One region of the Sphingomonas sp. 320_CC genome, then DNA from elsewhere that is predicted to be linked to it. Evidence: predicted binding sites of a transcription regulator. Region 1 holds the regulator's gene; the other holds the start of a gene.
The links. The regulator LexA, encoded in region 1, represses DNA repair genes until DNA is damaged. The targets are predictions, from matches to a motif close to GTTCCNCNCTTGTTCT.

Region 1 (7,214 bases):
CGCTCACGAAGGTGGAAATCGACTTGGTCGTCGACGAAACCGGCGTAACCGCCACCGCCACGGCCTCGACCGAAGGCAAGACAGGCGTCGAGATGGAAGCTCTGACGGCTGCCACGGTAACGCTCCTGACGATCTACGACATGGCCAAAGCGATCGACAAGAGCATGGTCCTCACTGACATCCGCGTCCGCGCAAAGTCCGGCGGCAAATCCGGCGACTGGACCGCCTAAAACAAAACCCTCGCCCCAAAGGGGAGAGGGAAAGACGCCAAAGGCGGCGAGGGTGAGGGCAAGCCAAGCAGAACGCGCCTAGCTTTCAGTCATCATCGATAGACCAGTCGTGGCTCTCGACGATCGTAGACTCAACTGGTCGCCCCGCCGCATCCAGCGAAGGGTCATACCGAAACCGCTGCTCGATCAACCGACAGGTCAGTGCATCAAGCTCCCGGCTCCCGCTAGACCGAGTCACCCGACACCCCGACACGCGCCCATTGGTTTCAACCACGTACCGCACGAATACGCGCCCTCTGATCCCGGTCTCCGCACCGTCATCCGGATAATCCGAATCCTTCAACCGCCCCTTTCGCCACCGCGGCGGCGTCTCCTCGCCACCCCCGCCGTCGCCATCGCCATATCCCCCACTCCCGGTGCCATTGCCGATCCCCCCACTCCCGGTCCCCGGCCCGCGAATATCCGAAGCTCCCGCCGTCGCCTGCGCCCCCACTCCAGCCTTCTCCGCAACCACGACAGGCGGCGGCACCACAACCGGTACCACCGGAGGCGGCGCCACCACCTCGGTAGCCTTCGACTTCAAATTAGGAGGCGACGCAGCCCCCTCCGGCTTCCGGCTAGGCGAAGGCCGAGGCCTCACCTTCTCCTCGGGCGGCGGTGGCGGACGCGGCGCCGCATCGAACACCTTCAACGCATCACTCACCGCCGCCGACATCGGCACCACCAGCCCATTGAGCAGGGCATAGCCCAGCACCCCCGGCAACAGGACAGCACCCACCGCCGCCCCGATCCTGTCTCTCGCCCGAGGCTGATTGCGTGTCATCATGCTGATCTGGTGTCTCTTTCCCCCAAACAAAGCCCCGCAAGCGATGAACCCGCGCTGGCCGAGCGTGCGAAGAGGTGATCGACGACTATCCCGAACTCCGCGTCGGGCCGCGGAGAAAACAGTGGAGCACTATCAACACCACCCCGGCGAAGGCCGGGGCCCAGTTGGGAAAGCCGCGGTAATTCAACGCGACCGCCCCGCCCAACCCTGTTTCCCCGCGAAGGCGGGGACCCAGACTGGACTCCCGCCCCTCGAGGCAGTGGCTGCGCCGATCGCCCCGCCGTCCTGCCGCAACCCCAACAACACCTGTCCTACGTTCCAAACCCATGGCAAAGCGCCAGATACGCCAAAACTCACCCCCTCCCGCCGGACCTTCTACCGGACGAGACCGTTCCAAACCTGAATCTCAGAACCGCACCCGCCAAATGTCTCCCAGCGTGTGAACTTCCTGCACTTCCAGCAGGAAAACCACGTAATATCAGAGCCAAAAGCATGACCCTAGTCCCCGTCGCCGAAGCCCAGTCCCGCCTCTTCGCCATGGCCCCCCGCGTCGGCCACGAGACCGTGACGCTACGCGAAGCCGCCGGCCGCTGGGCCGCCGAGGACATCCTCGCCCGCCGCACGCAACCGGCAGCAGACCTCTCGGCGATGGACGGCTACGCGATCCGCTACGCCGACCTCCCCGGCCCCTGGACCGTCATCGGCGAAAGCGCAGCCGGCCGCCCCTTCGCAGGCCATGTCGCCCCCGGCCAAGCCACCCGCATCTTCACCGGTGCCGCAATGCCCGACGGCGCCGACACCGTCATGGTCCAGGAAGAAGCCCAGCGTGATGGCGAAACCCTGATCCTGGCCGGCGAAGGCCCCCCGACGCTCGGCCGCAACACCCGCCGCAAGGGCCTCGATTTCTCCACCGGCACCCGCCTGATCGCCGCGGGCGATCGCCTCAGCCCCGCGCGCATCGCCGTCGCCGCAACCGGCGGCCACGGCAGCCTCACCGTCAACCGCCGCGTCCGCGTCGCCGTCGCCGCCACCGGCGACGAACTCGTCCCCCCCGGCTCGACCACCGACGGCGTCGCGCTTCCCGAATCGAACGGGATTATGCTCGCCGCGATGCTCGCCGACATGCCCGTCGACATCATCGACCTCGGCATCCTCCCCGACAATCTCGAGATCCTCCGCGAAGCCTTCGCCAGCGTCGAGGCAGACCTGCTAGTCACTACCGGCGGCGCGTCGGTCGGCGACCACGACCTCGTCCGCCCGGCAATCGAAGCCGCCGGCGGCACCATCGACTTCTGGCGGATCGCCCTGCGCCCCGGCAAGCCGATGATGGCCGGCCGGATCGGCGAGATGATGGTACTCGGCCTCCCCGGCAATCCGGTCTCCGCGTTCGTCACCGCGACGTTGTTCGTCAAACCCGTCGTCGCGCACATGGCCGGCGCTAGAGACCCGCTCCCCCAGTCGACCCACGCGCTGCTCGGCGAAGACCTGCCCGCCAACAACGCCCGCACCGACTATCTCCGCGCCGAACTGCGCGACGGGAAAGCCTATGCCTCGACGATACAGGACAGTTCGATGCTGCTGACACTCGCCCGCTCGACCTGCCTCATCGTCCGCCCCGGCAACGCTCCCGTCGCGAGGACCGGCGAATCGGCCGAAATCCTCGTAATCGCGTGATACGGACGCTTGACGGCGTTAGTTATGTTCCATAGAAGTTCCCAGTCTGTTCCGGACGGAGAACCGCCATGCTCACGCGCAAGCAGCACGAACTCGTCTGCTTCATCAACGATCGCCTCAACGAAACCGGCGTCTCGCCGTCGTTCGAGGAGATGAAGGACGCGCTCGACCTCAAATCGAAGTCGGGCGTCCATCGTCTGATCAGCGCGCTCGAGGAGCGCAACTTCATCCGCCGCCTGCCGAACCGCGCGCGCGCGCTCGAAGTGTTGCGCATGCCCGAACGTGCGGAGAAAAAGGCGCCGTCAAAGGCATCGAACGTCAAGGCAGCTCCCGCCGCCGCGACCCCGCAACCGGCCAACGACGTCATCGAGATTCCCCTCCACGGCCGCATCGCTGCCGGCGTCCCGATCGAGGCGTTCGAAGGCAGCACCATGCTAGCCGTCCCCGCCGCGCTGCTCGGCACCGGCGAACACTACGCTCTCGAAGTCTCGGGCGACTCGATGGTCGAAGCGGGCATCCTCGACGGCGACTACGCCCTGATCCGCCGCACCGAAACGGCGAGAGACGGCGAGATCGTCGTTGCGCTGATCGAAGACAGCGAAGCCACCCTCAAATACTTCCGCCGCGAAGGCGCCATGGTCCGCTTAGACCCGGCAAACCGAGCCTACGACCCCCAACGCTACGCCCCCGCCCAGGTCCGCGTCCAAGGCAAACTCTCCGGCATCCTCCGCCGCTACGACTGAGTCGCGGAGACCGACCTGCGTTATCATCGCGCAGGCCGGTCTCTGTTTTAGCTGCTTAGGAAAAGTGCCCGCTCAAGCTGGTGAGCCAAGTCGCTCTCTCCCGCTAGCGACAGCGACCGGTCTGATCGGCAAATTAAGCGATGTACTCGGAGTTGTCCGAGACAGTTCTTCGATATGCCCAAGCAAAGACCGCCAAGCGTCCGGAAGACTCTGTCCCGCTTCGATGCATAAGCGCGACCTCGACTCGAACCCTAAATATCTGTGCCTCCGCGCCTTTGCGCGAACATATCGCCATCTGCCCCCCGCGCAGCCGAAGAATTGGTTCGCGCGGAGACGCGGAGGTGTTGCGTTCGGGGAGGGATGAAGCTGTTCCAATGCCTTCGGTAGTGAGACTGAACAATAGCCAGCCCGATTCATCCATCGTATCAAAATTCTCCGCGGCTCCGCGTCTCCGCGTGAACAAATTCTTCGCACTGCGATCGCAGGTGATGACGGATGATTTTGTTCACGCGAAGGCGCAAAGGCGCGAAGATGTGGTGCTTAGATTGGCGTCTATTTGTCTTCGCAGACCACGGAAAAACCGACGTCGGCTCATCGTTCATGAAGGTGTGAAGGTCTCCCGAATCGCATCACCTTCGCAACTGTGCGCCTTCACGTGAACATTTCTACTTTTGACGGCCTCGGCTGGCACGAAACGCCGGCGCAGTACCGTGAAACCGGTCATAGCGCGGCCTGAACGAATGCGCGGTGCGTTCGAGGAGAGGCGGATCGCGCCAAGGGTGACGATCACCTGCGTTCAGGATGGTCACGACTGTCCCGCTCCCCAAGGTCAGCGCGACGCCCCCCGTACGCCGGAGTACACGACGATCCAGTTTCAACCACCGCGGTACACACCGTCTCGGCAGACCGCGTTCGCTGACGACAATATCGGCGCCCTGACAGGCGGCGATGAACTCAGCAATCGGAACCATATAGGCGCTGCGCGTCGCAAGTATCCGCCACATCTGCCCACGCGCGGCGATATCGGTGACGCACAGATCGCGGCTGCACCGGGCATCGGGTTGGTCCGCGAGCAGGAGCGGCTCGCCGTCCACCCCGCCATTCTCGGCGAGCATGTCGCGCGTATAGTCGCCTGCCCGGTCACGCAGCATTGCCAGCCCCGCCGCGGTTCGTACCGCGACGTGGCGACCGTCTCCCGTCACCAGAACGTCAGGCGCTGGCGTGGTCAGCGCCCAGATCGCGCCGACCATGAGCGGCAGAATACCCAACCGACGCCACCAAGTCCGCCACAGCGCGATCCAAATCCCCCCGACAATCATGAGCACGAACGCCGCCGTCGGCATCGCGGGCAACGACCGCACCGAGCCGGGAGCGCTGGCCACGATATGCGCGAGCCACAGCAGCGCATCGAGCGAGCGCTGGACCAGCCACCAGATCGGCGCGCCGAAGCCGCCCGCATCGAGCAGCAGCGCCAGCGCCTCCAGCGGCATCACGACGAACGTGGTCAACGGGATCGCGACGATGTTGGCGAACGCGCCGTACAGCCCCGCCTTGTGGAAATGATAGACCGCGATCGGCATCAGTGCGAATTCGACCAGCAGCCCCGTGAGCAGCAGCGATGCGACACCCCGCGCCAGCTTGCGTCCCCGCCCTTCGTCATGCGGGCCGAAGAACGCGCGGATCACCGGATGTTCGTGCAGCGCCATGATCGCGGTGATCGCCGCGAACGAGAGTTGGAAGCTCGGCCCCGCCGCCGATTCGGGCAGGACCAGCATGACACACGCCGCCCCCGCCGCGACCAGCCTCAAGGTCATCGCCTCGCGTCCCATCGCCAGCGCGGCCAGCACGAGCAAGGCGGCCACGCAGGATCGGATCGTGGGGACCTGGCTGCCGGTCAGCAACGTATAGCCGATCGCCGCCGCCGCACCCGCCAGCGCGGCGATCAACGGCAGGCGCCCATGCAGCGCCAGCCACGGACTGAGCGCCAGCAGCCGCAACACGATCAGCATCGTCGCCGCCACGGCTGCGGTGATATGCAACCCGCTGACCGACAACAGATGCGCGAGCCCCGCCCGGCGCATCGCCTCCGAATCGTCCTCGCTGATCGCACCGACGTCACCCGTTGCTAGGGCGGCGGCGATGCCGCCTGCGCTGCCGTCCAGCCGCGAAACGATGTGGTGCGACAGCGCGACGCGTATGCCCGCGCCCGATTCGCTCGGCGTCGTTACGACCACCGGTGCGAAACCGCGTCCGGTCGCGCCAATTCCGCCGAACCACGCGACCCGGGCAAAGTCGTAGGCGCCCGGCACCGCTGGCAAAGGTGGCGGCATCAGGCGGGCGCGCAAATGCACGACTGCCCCGGTCCCGAGCAGCTTGGGCGCATCGGCCTCCGCGAGGTTGACGCGGACTCGGTATGGCAAGGCAACCGGCTGCCCATCAGTCTCCACACCTTTACCAAGTGGGAGAACCGTCAGCCGCACCAGTTTGCGCGCTACCAGCGGCTCGATCGCCTCCACCTTGGCCGAAAAGCTCGCGATCGTCGGGCCGCCCAACACCGGTCGTGCCACCGATTCCGACCGAGCCCAGATCAACCCAAGACCGAGCCCCGCCGTCAGCAGACCAATCGCCAGCGAGCGCGCCGCACGCCCGCCCTGCCCCACGGCCAGACAAGTCAGCCCACTCGCCACCAGCAGCAGCACCGCCACGCACCACGCCGGCGGGTCCGGCAAAGCGAACCACAACGCGATCCCGCTCCCCAGCATCACCGGCAGCCACAGCACCAACTGGTCGCGCTCCGCCTCCAGCCAGCGCTCGACCGCCAGGCCCCCGCGCTCCACGGCAAGCTCGACGACGGCCCCCCATCGCGGCACGCCCATTTGTCGCCGCCAAGGACGCATGCTAGGGGCGGCGACGGCTGTCATGGCCATCGTTTCTCCATCGTTTCATCAGTCTGGGAGCACCCGCGGTTGGGCGCAATATCTGATACGGGCACCGCCAATTCGGCCGCACCCGTGGTTACCCGTTTCGCTCCGTCGCCGACGGGGTTCCTGCATCTTGGCGGCGCGCGCACAGCGCTGTTCAACTGGCTGTTCGCAAAGGCGAACGGGGGTAAATTCCTGCTGCGGATCGAAGATACCGACCGGGTCCGCTCGACCCAGCCGGCGATCGACGCGATCATCGACGGGATGCGCTGGCTCGGGCTCGACTGGGACGGCGACGTCGTCATGCAGTTCGCGGGCGCCGAGCGCCACGCACAGGTTGCGCACGAGATGGTGGCAAATGGGCATGCCTATCGCTGCTACATGACCAACGACGAGATTGCCGCGATGCGCGCCGAGGCACAGGCCGCGAAGAAGCCGCTGCGCATCCGCAGCCCGTGGCGTGATCGCCCGGAAAGCGAAGCGCCGAGCCTTCCCCATGTCGTCCGCCTGCGCGCGCCGCAGGAAGGCGCCGTCACGATCGAGGACCGCGTGCAAGGCGCCGTCACGGTCAAGAACGAAGAGATCGACGACCTCGTCCTGCTCCGCTCCGACGGCACGCCGACCTACATGCTCGCGGTCGTCGTCGACGATCACGACATGGGCGTCACGCACGTCATCCGCGGCGACGATCATCTCAACAACGCGTTCCGCCAGTTGCCGATCTACCGCGCGATGGGCTGGCCCGAGCCGATCTATTCGCACATCCCGCTGATCCACGGCCCCGACGGCGCCAAGCTGTCGAAGCGTCACGGCGCAGTCG
Region 2 (7,214 bases), on a different contig from region 1:
ACCCGCGAAGGCGGGTGCCCAAACTGGGTCCCCGCCTTCGCGGGGAAACAAGCTTTGTTTGTTATCCCCGGGCGCTCCAAGCCAGCCACAACCACCCGCCGATCAGCAACGCGCCGCCGATCGGCGTTATCGCGCCGAACCAGCGCGGCGCGCCTAAGGCCATCGCGTACAACGTCAGCGCGAAGATCGCCGCGCCGACCACGAACAGCCACGCCGGTCCCCGCGCCTCCATCCGGATCGCGACCAGCGCCGCGACGACGTGGACCAGCTGATACTGCGCGCCGGTCCGCAACCACTCCGCCGCCGACCCGCTCGCGCCGTGCGCACCGAACGCCCCCGCGGCAACTGCGATCGCGCCCGACAAGGCCGCAAGAATGGCGATAATCATTGCGTATCATTCCCCCAGGGAAAGCGTTTGGCGGTCTCGGCACGTGCCGCGCGCATGTCACCGGAATCGATCTGCAACTGCAACCGCTCCTTGTCGCGCGACCGGTATTGCTCCTCCGCGCGGTCGATATCGGTCGGCGACACGTCCAGCCCACGCAGCGCCAGCCGCGCCATCTTTACCGCGGACTCCATCACTTCGCGTACCACCGCCGTCGCCGACGTGTTCTTGAGCTTCACCAGCGCACGGCGATCGAACGCGCGGACGTAGATAGCGGCGTCCGGGAATGCCTCGTGCACGCCCTCGATCGTGTCGGGGTCGAGCTGGTCGCCATCCATGCAGAAGCAGATGATCTCCGCCTCCGCCGCGCCCGCCTGCCGCAACAGGTCGAGCCGCGTGCCGTCGCCGTAATAGACCTTGGCGCCGAACTCACCGGCGATGTCGATCATTTCGATATCGGTGTCGATCAGCGTCACCGGAATATCCTGCGCGAGCAGTATCTGGCCGACCGTCTGGCCGAACCGCCCATAGCCGACGATGATCGCATTCGCGCCGTCGACCTTGGGGCCGTCGCGCTCCTGCCCTTCGGCAATCGGTTCGGTGCGGAAACGCCGGGTAATCCCCATCAGGAACGGCGTGGTCGCCATCGACAGCGTGATGATCGCGCCGAACAGGCTGGCCGCCTGCGGTTCGATCAGCAGCCCCGCCTGCGCCTGCGCGAACAGCACGAAGCCGAACTCGCCGCCCTGGCTGAGGAGCAGTCCGAGCGCGAACGCCTGCCGCCACGTCATCTTGAACGCCATGCCGATCAGCATGATGACGCTCGTCTTGGTCGCGATCAGCGCGGCAGCCATCGCCATCACGAACACCGGCCGCTCGGCGATCGCGTTGAGGTCGAGCACCATGCCGACCGCGAGGAAGAACAGCCCAAGCAGGATCGAGCGGAACGGCTCGACATCGGCTTCGAGTTCATGCCGATACGGGCTGTCCGCCAGCATCACGCCAGCGATGAATGCGCCGAGCGCGGTCGACAGCCCGAGCCATTCCATGATTGCCGCGCTGGCGATGACGGTGAAGAGGCCGGCGAACACGAACATTTCGCGCTCGCCGAGATTGCCGATCAGCCGGAAAAACGGGCGCAACAGGAAGCGCCCTGCGACGACGAGTCCGACGACCGCGAGCACCGTGTAGATCGCGAGCAGCCAGCCGGGAGGCGCATTCGCGTCGGCCGGATTACGGCTCATCGCCGCGACGATCGTGATCAAGGGCACGATCGAGAGGTCCTGGAACAGCAGGATCGAGAACGCGCGCTCCCCGAACGGGGTCTTCATCCGCCCCGAAGAGCGCAGCATCGGCAGCACCTGCGCGGTCGACGACAGCGCGAGCGGCAGGCCGAGCGCAAGCGCGGCGGGGAGCGAGAACTTCGCCCCGACCCAGACGATCGCGGTGATCGCCAGGCCGCAAATCGCGACCTGGAGAAGGCCTAGACCGAAGATCTCCTCCTTCATCTTCCAAAGGCGTGACGGGTTCAGTTCGAGCCCGACGATGAACAGCAGCAGCGTGATGCCGAGTTCGGCGAACCCGAGCTTCGACTCCGCATCGCCGACCAGACCCAGCACATGCGGCCCGACGACGGCGCCCGCAACGAGATACCCCAGCGTCGCACCGAGCCCGAGCCGGCGGAACAGCAGCACGAACATCAGCCCGAACCCGAGCAATACGACGCCGTCGCGGAGCAGCGACGGTGCCGTGCCCTCCGCCATCAGACCTTCGCCTTTGCAGCGGTATCGGCAGCCTCGGCCGCGGCTTCGAACGCGAGCCGGATCGAAGGGTGGCGCGCGGTGTAGTCGAGTGCGGGGGTGAAAATATCCATCCCCGGCCAATCGGGCGCATCGCCCTCGCGCGCAAGCCACGCCGTCAGCGCGTCGCGCGCGGCGGCGAGTTCGGCGGGGGTGCGGCCGAGGATATTCGACGCAAGCAACGACGACGACGCCTGGCCGAGCGCGCAGGCACGGACCAGCAGGCCGACCTCGCTAACTTTGCCCTCATCGTCGACCGCGACATCGATCGTCACGCGGCTGCCACAGATCGGCGAGCGTTTCTCCGCGGTCGCCATCGGCTCAGTCAGACGTTCGTGATGCGGGATCGTCGCGGCAAGGCGCAGGATCTCGGCGTTGTAGAGGGGCGCGCTCATGATTTCGGCTCGCTTGCGTTATCGGATCGGGAAGGCGGCGTGGTTGCGCCGAAAACGGGTTTGCCGCGGCGGCGGCGGTCGACGAAATCGGCAATTCCCGCGCTCGTCGCGTTGAGCAGCGGATAGGTGCGCGATGTCGTCATCCAGCCGGGCCGGCGCGACGGTCCGCCGCTCATCGTGTCCATGACGAGCGTCGCGAGCAGGAAGACGAGGCTGGCGAGGATAAGCCCTTTCAACGCGCCGAACCCGAAGCCGAGCGCGCGGTCGACCGGCCCGAGGATCGACGTCCGCGTCCGCGCGCCGATCGCGTTCGCGACGAGACGCCCGCCGATATACGTGACGCCGGTGATGATCGCGAACGCGAGCACCGCGGCGCCACCAACGGTCCCGACCATCGGCGACAGCGCGGCGGCAAGCGGGATGTGGAACAGCTTCAACATCGCCACCATCGCCACCCAGGCGAACATCGACAGCACTTCGGTGACGAACCCGCGCACCAGCCCCAGCACCGCGGACCCGGCGACGGCGATCAGGACGACGATGTCTAGGGCGGTGAGGATCATGGCTTCTGGAATAGGGACGCGCGGCGCGAACCGCTAGTGCGCGCGGCGATCGACGCGCTCTAGTGGTTCAAACCGAACACACCGTAGCGCTCGCGCCACGCGGCGACTTCGTCCTGCAGATGCGCGGGTGCAGCCTCGCCCGATAGGACGAAGCGGGCGACGTCGGTGTCGGGATGCATCAGCATTTTCTTTGACCCGTCGCTGAACCAGACCGGGACCAGCTGGTCGCACACGCTGTCGAGCACCGCGGCCGCCATGCCGTTCGCGATCGCGTCGCTGCCGGCGAGGACGCGGACATTGATCGAGACGCCTTCGAGGCAGTTCTGCGGTTCCTTGACGAAATTGAGCGACACGAGAAGCCCGGACCGGTCGGGCCGTGCCTCGTCGGGCAGGCTCGCGACCCGGCGCCAGGCGCAAAACCAGGTCCGGCAGATGCGCGGGCGGACGGCGTGGATTCCGCACCCCTTATTGGAGAGGTGGATGCACGGCGTTCCCGCGGGTTTGCCGAACTCGGGGGTGTCCACCGTCAATTCGGTGCAGCACGCGGTGCAATCTCCGCACTCTCGATCGGGGAGAATCGGCCCCAGCAGCGCGGTTTCCACGTCGGTATGGGGTTGCATCCGCGTGCGCGCGTCCGTCGGAGGCGGAGTTTCACGCCGATCCACGGTTCAATTCCCTTCGGAATCTACCGTGAAGACCATCGGCTTGCCCCGCGACATCGGCTCCCACCCCGCGGCCAACGCCGCCCGCACGCCGCGCGCGATCGTCGCGTCGTCGATCTGGAGCCGCCCGCGCGGCAATCCCTTCAACAGGCGTTTCGGCGCGGGGAATTCGAGCAGAGCTTCGCGTTTGGCGTCGTCCTGCAACAGCGAGATCGTCATGCCCTTCCAGCCTTCGGCATCCGTGTGTTGCGGTTCGCGCTGGAGGTGCCAATCGTATCGGGTGCCGTCGACCTCGACGGTACCGGTATTGCTTTTCGTGTTCGCCATGCGGGCGGCCATAGCATGGCTGTCGCGAGAGGCCATGCGTTCGGGGTGGCGGATTTGCAGGATGCAGTGCCGTTGCGTGCGGTTTGATTGACCGGTGATCGGAAACACCCCACCGCCCCACCCCGGCGGAGGCCGGGGTCCAATTGGAAAGGTCGAGGTGGCTACGCGCAACGATTGCCAGCAGCGTTTCCCAATTGGACCCCGGCCTCCGCCGGGGAGGTGACTAGCCGGGACGTTAACAACGAACCGAAGCTATCCCCGTCCTGCAGGTACGCCTGGCCCAGTACCCTCACTAACGCTGCCTTGTTCTCCCGCGAAGGCGGGAGCCCAGTCTGGATCCCCGCCTTCGCGGGGAAACAAGGTTTCGGGTGCCTACCCCCGCCCCATCATGTGATCGACGAAAGAGGCTAGCGTCTTGAACCCCGACAGCTTCATCCCGCTCTTCTCCCCCGTCATCGACGCCGGCACCAATGCGCGTTCGAAGCCGAGCTTGCTTGCCTCCTTCAACCGCAGCGGACCATGTGCGACCGGGCGGATCTCCCCCGACAGCGCGACCTCTCCGAACGCCACCGCGTCGACCGGGACCGGACGCTCCGACATCGCCGAGATCAGCGCCGCCGCCACTGCGAGGTCCGCCGCCGGATCCTGAACTCTGTAACCGCCAGCGATGTTCAAATACACTTCCGCGTTGGAGAAGCTCAGCCCACACCGTGCCTCCAGCACCGCCAGGATCATCGCGAGCCGCCCCGAATCCCAGCCGACCACGGCGCGCCTTGGTGTGGCCCCCGACGCTAGCCGCACGGTCAGCGCCTGAATCTCGACCAGCACCGGCCGCGTACCCTCCAGCGCCGGAAACACCGTCGCCCCCGTCATCGCGTCATCACGGTGCGTCAGGAACAGCGACGACGGATTGCCGACCTCCGCCAACCCCTCGGTCTGCATCGAGAACACGCCGATCTCGTCGGTGCCGCCGAAGCGGTTCTTGATCGCGCGGAGGATGCGGTATTGGTGGCTGCGCTCGCCCTCGAACGACAGCACCGTGTCGACCATATGCTCGAGCACGCGGGGGCCGGCGATCGAGCCGTCCTTGGTGACGTGGCCGACCAGAACAACGGCCGTACCGCGCTCCTTGGCAAACCGGATCAGTTCCTGTGCCGAGGCGCGCACCTGGCTGACCGTGCCGGGCGCACCCTCGATCAAGTCGGAGTGCATCGTCTGGATCGAATCGATCACCAGCATCGCGGGCGGCTTGGTCTGCAACGTCGTCAGGATGTCGCGTGTCGAGGTCGCCGCCGCCAACTGAACCGGCGCGTTGCCCAAGCCCAGCCGCCGCGCGCGCAAGCGCACCTGGTCCGCCGCTTCCTCGCCTGAGACATACGCGACCGACTGCCCCGCCAGCGCCATCTTCGCCGCCGCCTGCAACAACAGAGTCGACTTGCCGATACCCGGATCACCGCCGATCAGCGTTGCCGACCCCTCGACGAACCCGCCCCCCAGCGCACGATCGAGTTCAGCGATACCGGTCGCCATCCGGTCCGGCAGCTTGATCTCCGCATCGAGCCCGACAAGCTGGATCGCGCGGCCGCCGGTCTGGAGATTATGCTTGGAATGGAACGGCGTGGCGGCGGTGTTCGCCTCCTCGACCATCGTATTCCACTCGCTGCAGTCGGCGCATTGCCCCGCCCAGCGGTGCGATACCGATCCGCAGGCCTGACATACGTAACGCTTCTGGGGTTTCGCCATACTGCCGATGTACGAGAACGATACGGGAACATCAATGGCTGGCGGCCGGCCTATGTTGCGGATTTAGTGGCGCTTGGCGGCGCACGGCGTTATCCGCGCGACGATGCACGCCACCGACCTGCGCATCGCCCTGTTCAGCGGCAACTATAATTACGTACGCGATGGCGCAAACCAGGCGCTGAATCTGCTCGTCGGCCATCTGCTGTCGAAGGGAGTGACGGTGCGTGTCTATTCGCCGACGAACGCCAGGCCGGCCTTCCCGCCGACCGGCGATCTGGTCGCGGTGCCCTCGCTGCCGCTGCCGGCCGGGCGTGGCGAATACAAGATGGCGCGCGGGCTGCCCGCTGCGATCCGCCGCGACCTCGATGCGTTCGCACCGAACATCGTCCATGTGTCGGCGCCCGATTTCCTGGGGCATCGCGCGATCAGCTATGGCCGCCGCAACGGCATCGCGACGGTCGCCTCGCTGCACACGCGGTTCGAGACGTATTTCCGCTATTACAGGATGGCGTTCTTCGAGCCGATCATGGTGAATATCCTGACACGCTTCTACAACCGGGTCGACGAAGTGCTGGTGCCGGGGCGCGGCATGGCGGAGATCGTCCGCGACTGGGGCGTGACGACGCCGACCGCAATCTGGTCGCGCGGGGTGAACCACGATCGCTTCACGCCGACGCGCCGCGATCTCGAATGGCGGCGCGCGCGCGGAATTGCCGACGGCGAGGTTGCGGTCGGGTTTCTTGGGCGACTGGTGAAGGAAAAGGGGCTCGACGTCTTCGCCGACGTGATCCGCGAGCTGGAGCAGCGCGGCGTGCCCCACAAGGTGCTGGTAATCGGCAAGGGGCCGGCGCGCGAATGGTTTGCGAGCCGGGTGCCGGGTGCTGTGTTCGCAGGGTTCCAGTCGGGCGACGATCTTGGCCGCGCGGTCGCATCGATGGACGTGTTCTTCAATCCGAGCGTGACCGAGACGTTCGGCAACGTGACGCTCGAGGCCATGGCGGCGGGCGTTCCCGTCGTGGCCGCCCGCGCGTCGGGCGCGGTCGGGCTGGTCGATGACGGCGTCACGGGGTTTCTGGTGCCGCCGACGGATATTGCCGGGTACGCGGATGCGATCGGGCGGATCGTATCGGAACCGGGCCTGCGCGAGACCATGGGCTGGGCCGGGCACGACAAGGCCGCCGGGTATCTTTGGGATACGATCAACCAGACGGTGCTGGACACGTATCTCGAGGTGATGGCGCGGCGGGGTAAGTGATGCCCTGACCTGCCCCCTCCTTGGAAGGGAGGGTTGGGGGTGGGTCGGCTTCCGCATGTTCAGGCGTAGATGGCTCGAACCGGCC

Region 2: the regulator LexA is predicted to act here: its motif matches at 5,889-5,904, upstream of radA (DNA repair protein RadA).

The regions. Positions count from the first base shown of each region.
Region 1 covers NZ_JCAWAE010000004.1:531,039-538,252, forward strand. The annotation lists gene moaC (cyclic pyranopterin monophosphate synthase MoaC) at 1-230, shown strand, start outside; gene AC59GX_RS18030 (energy transducer TonB) at 316-1,008, opposite strand; gene AC59GX_RS18035 (molybdopterin molybdotransferase MoeA) at 1,549-2,730, shown strand; gene lexA (transcriptional repressor LexA) at 2,799-3,473, shown strand; gene AC59GX_RS18045 (ComEC/Rec2 family competence protein) at 4,139-6,349, opposite strand; gene gltX (glutamate--tRNA ligase) at 6,440-7,214, shown strand, end outside.
Region 2 covers NZ_JCAWAE010000001.1:1,136,808-1,144,021, reverse strand. The annotation lists gene AC59GX_RS05255 (DUF423 domain-containing protein) at 62-388, opposite strand; gene AC59GX_RS05250 (cation:proton antiporter domain-containing protein) at 385-2,148, opposite strand; gene AC59GX_RS05245 (iron-sulfur cluster assembly scaffold protein) at 2,148-2,579, opposite strand; gene AC59GX_RS05240 (CvpA family protein) at 2,576-3,142, opposite strand; gene AC59GX_RS05235 (YkgJ family cysteine cluster protein) at 3,202-3,762, opposite strand; gene AC59GX_RS05230 (hypothetical protein) at 3,811-4,143, opposite strand; gene radA (DNA repair protein RadA) at 4,504-5,874, opposite strand; gene AC59GX_RS05220 (glycosyltransferase family 4 protein) at 5,978-7,129, shown strand.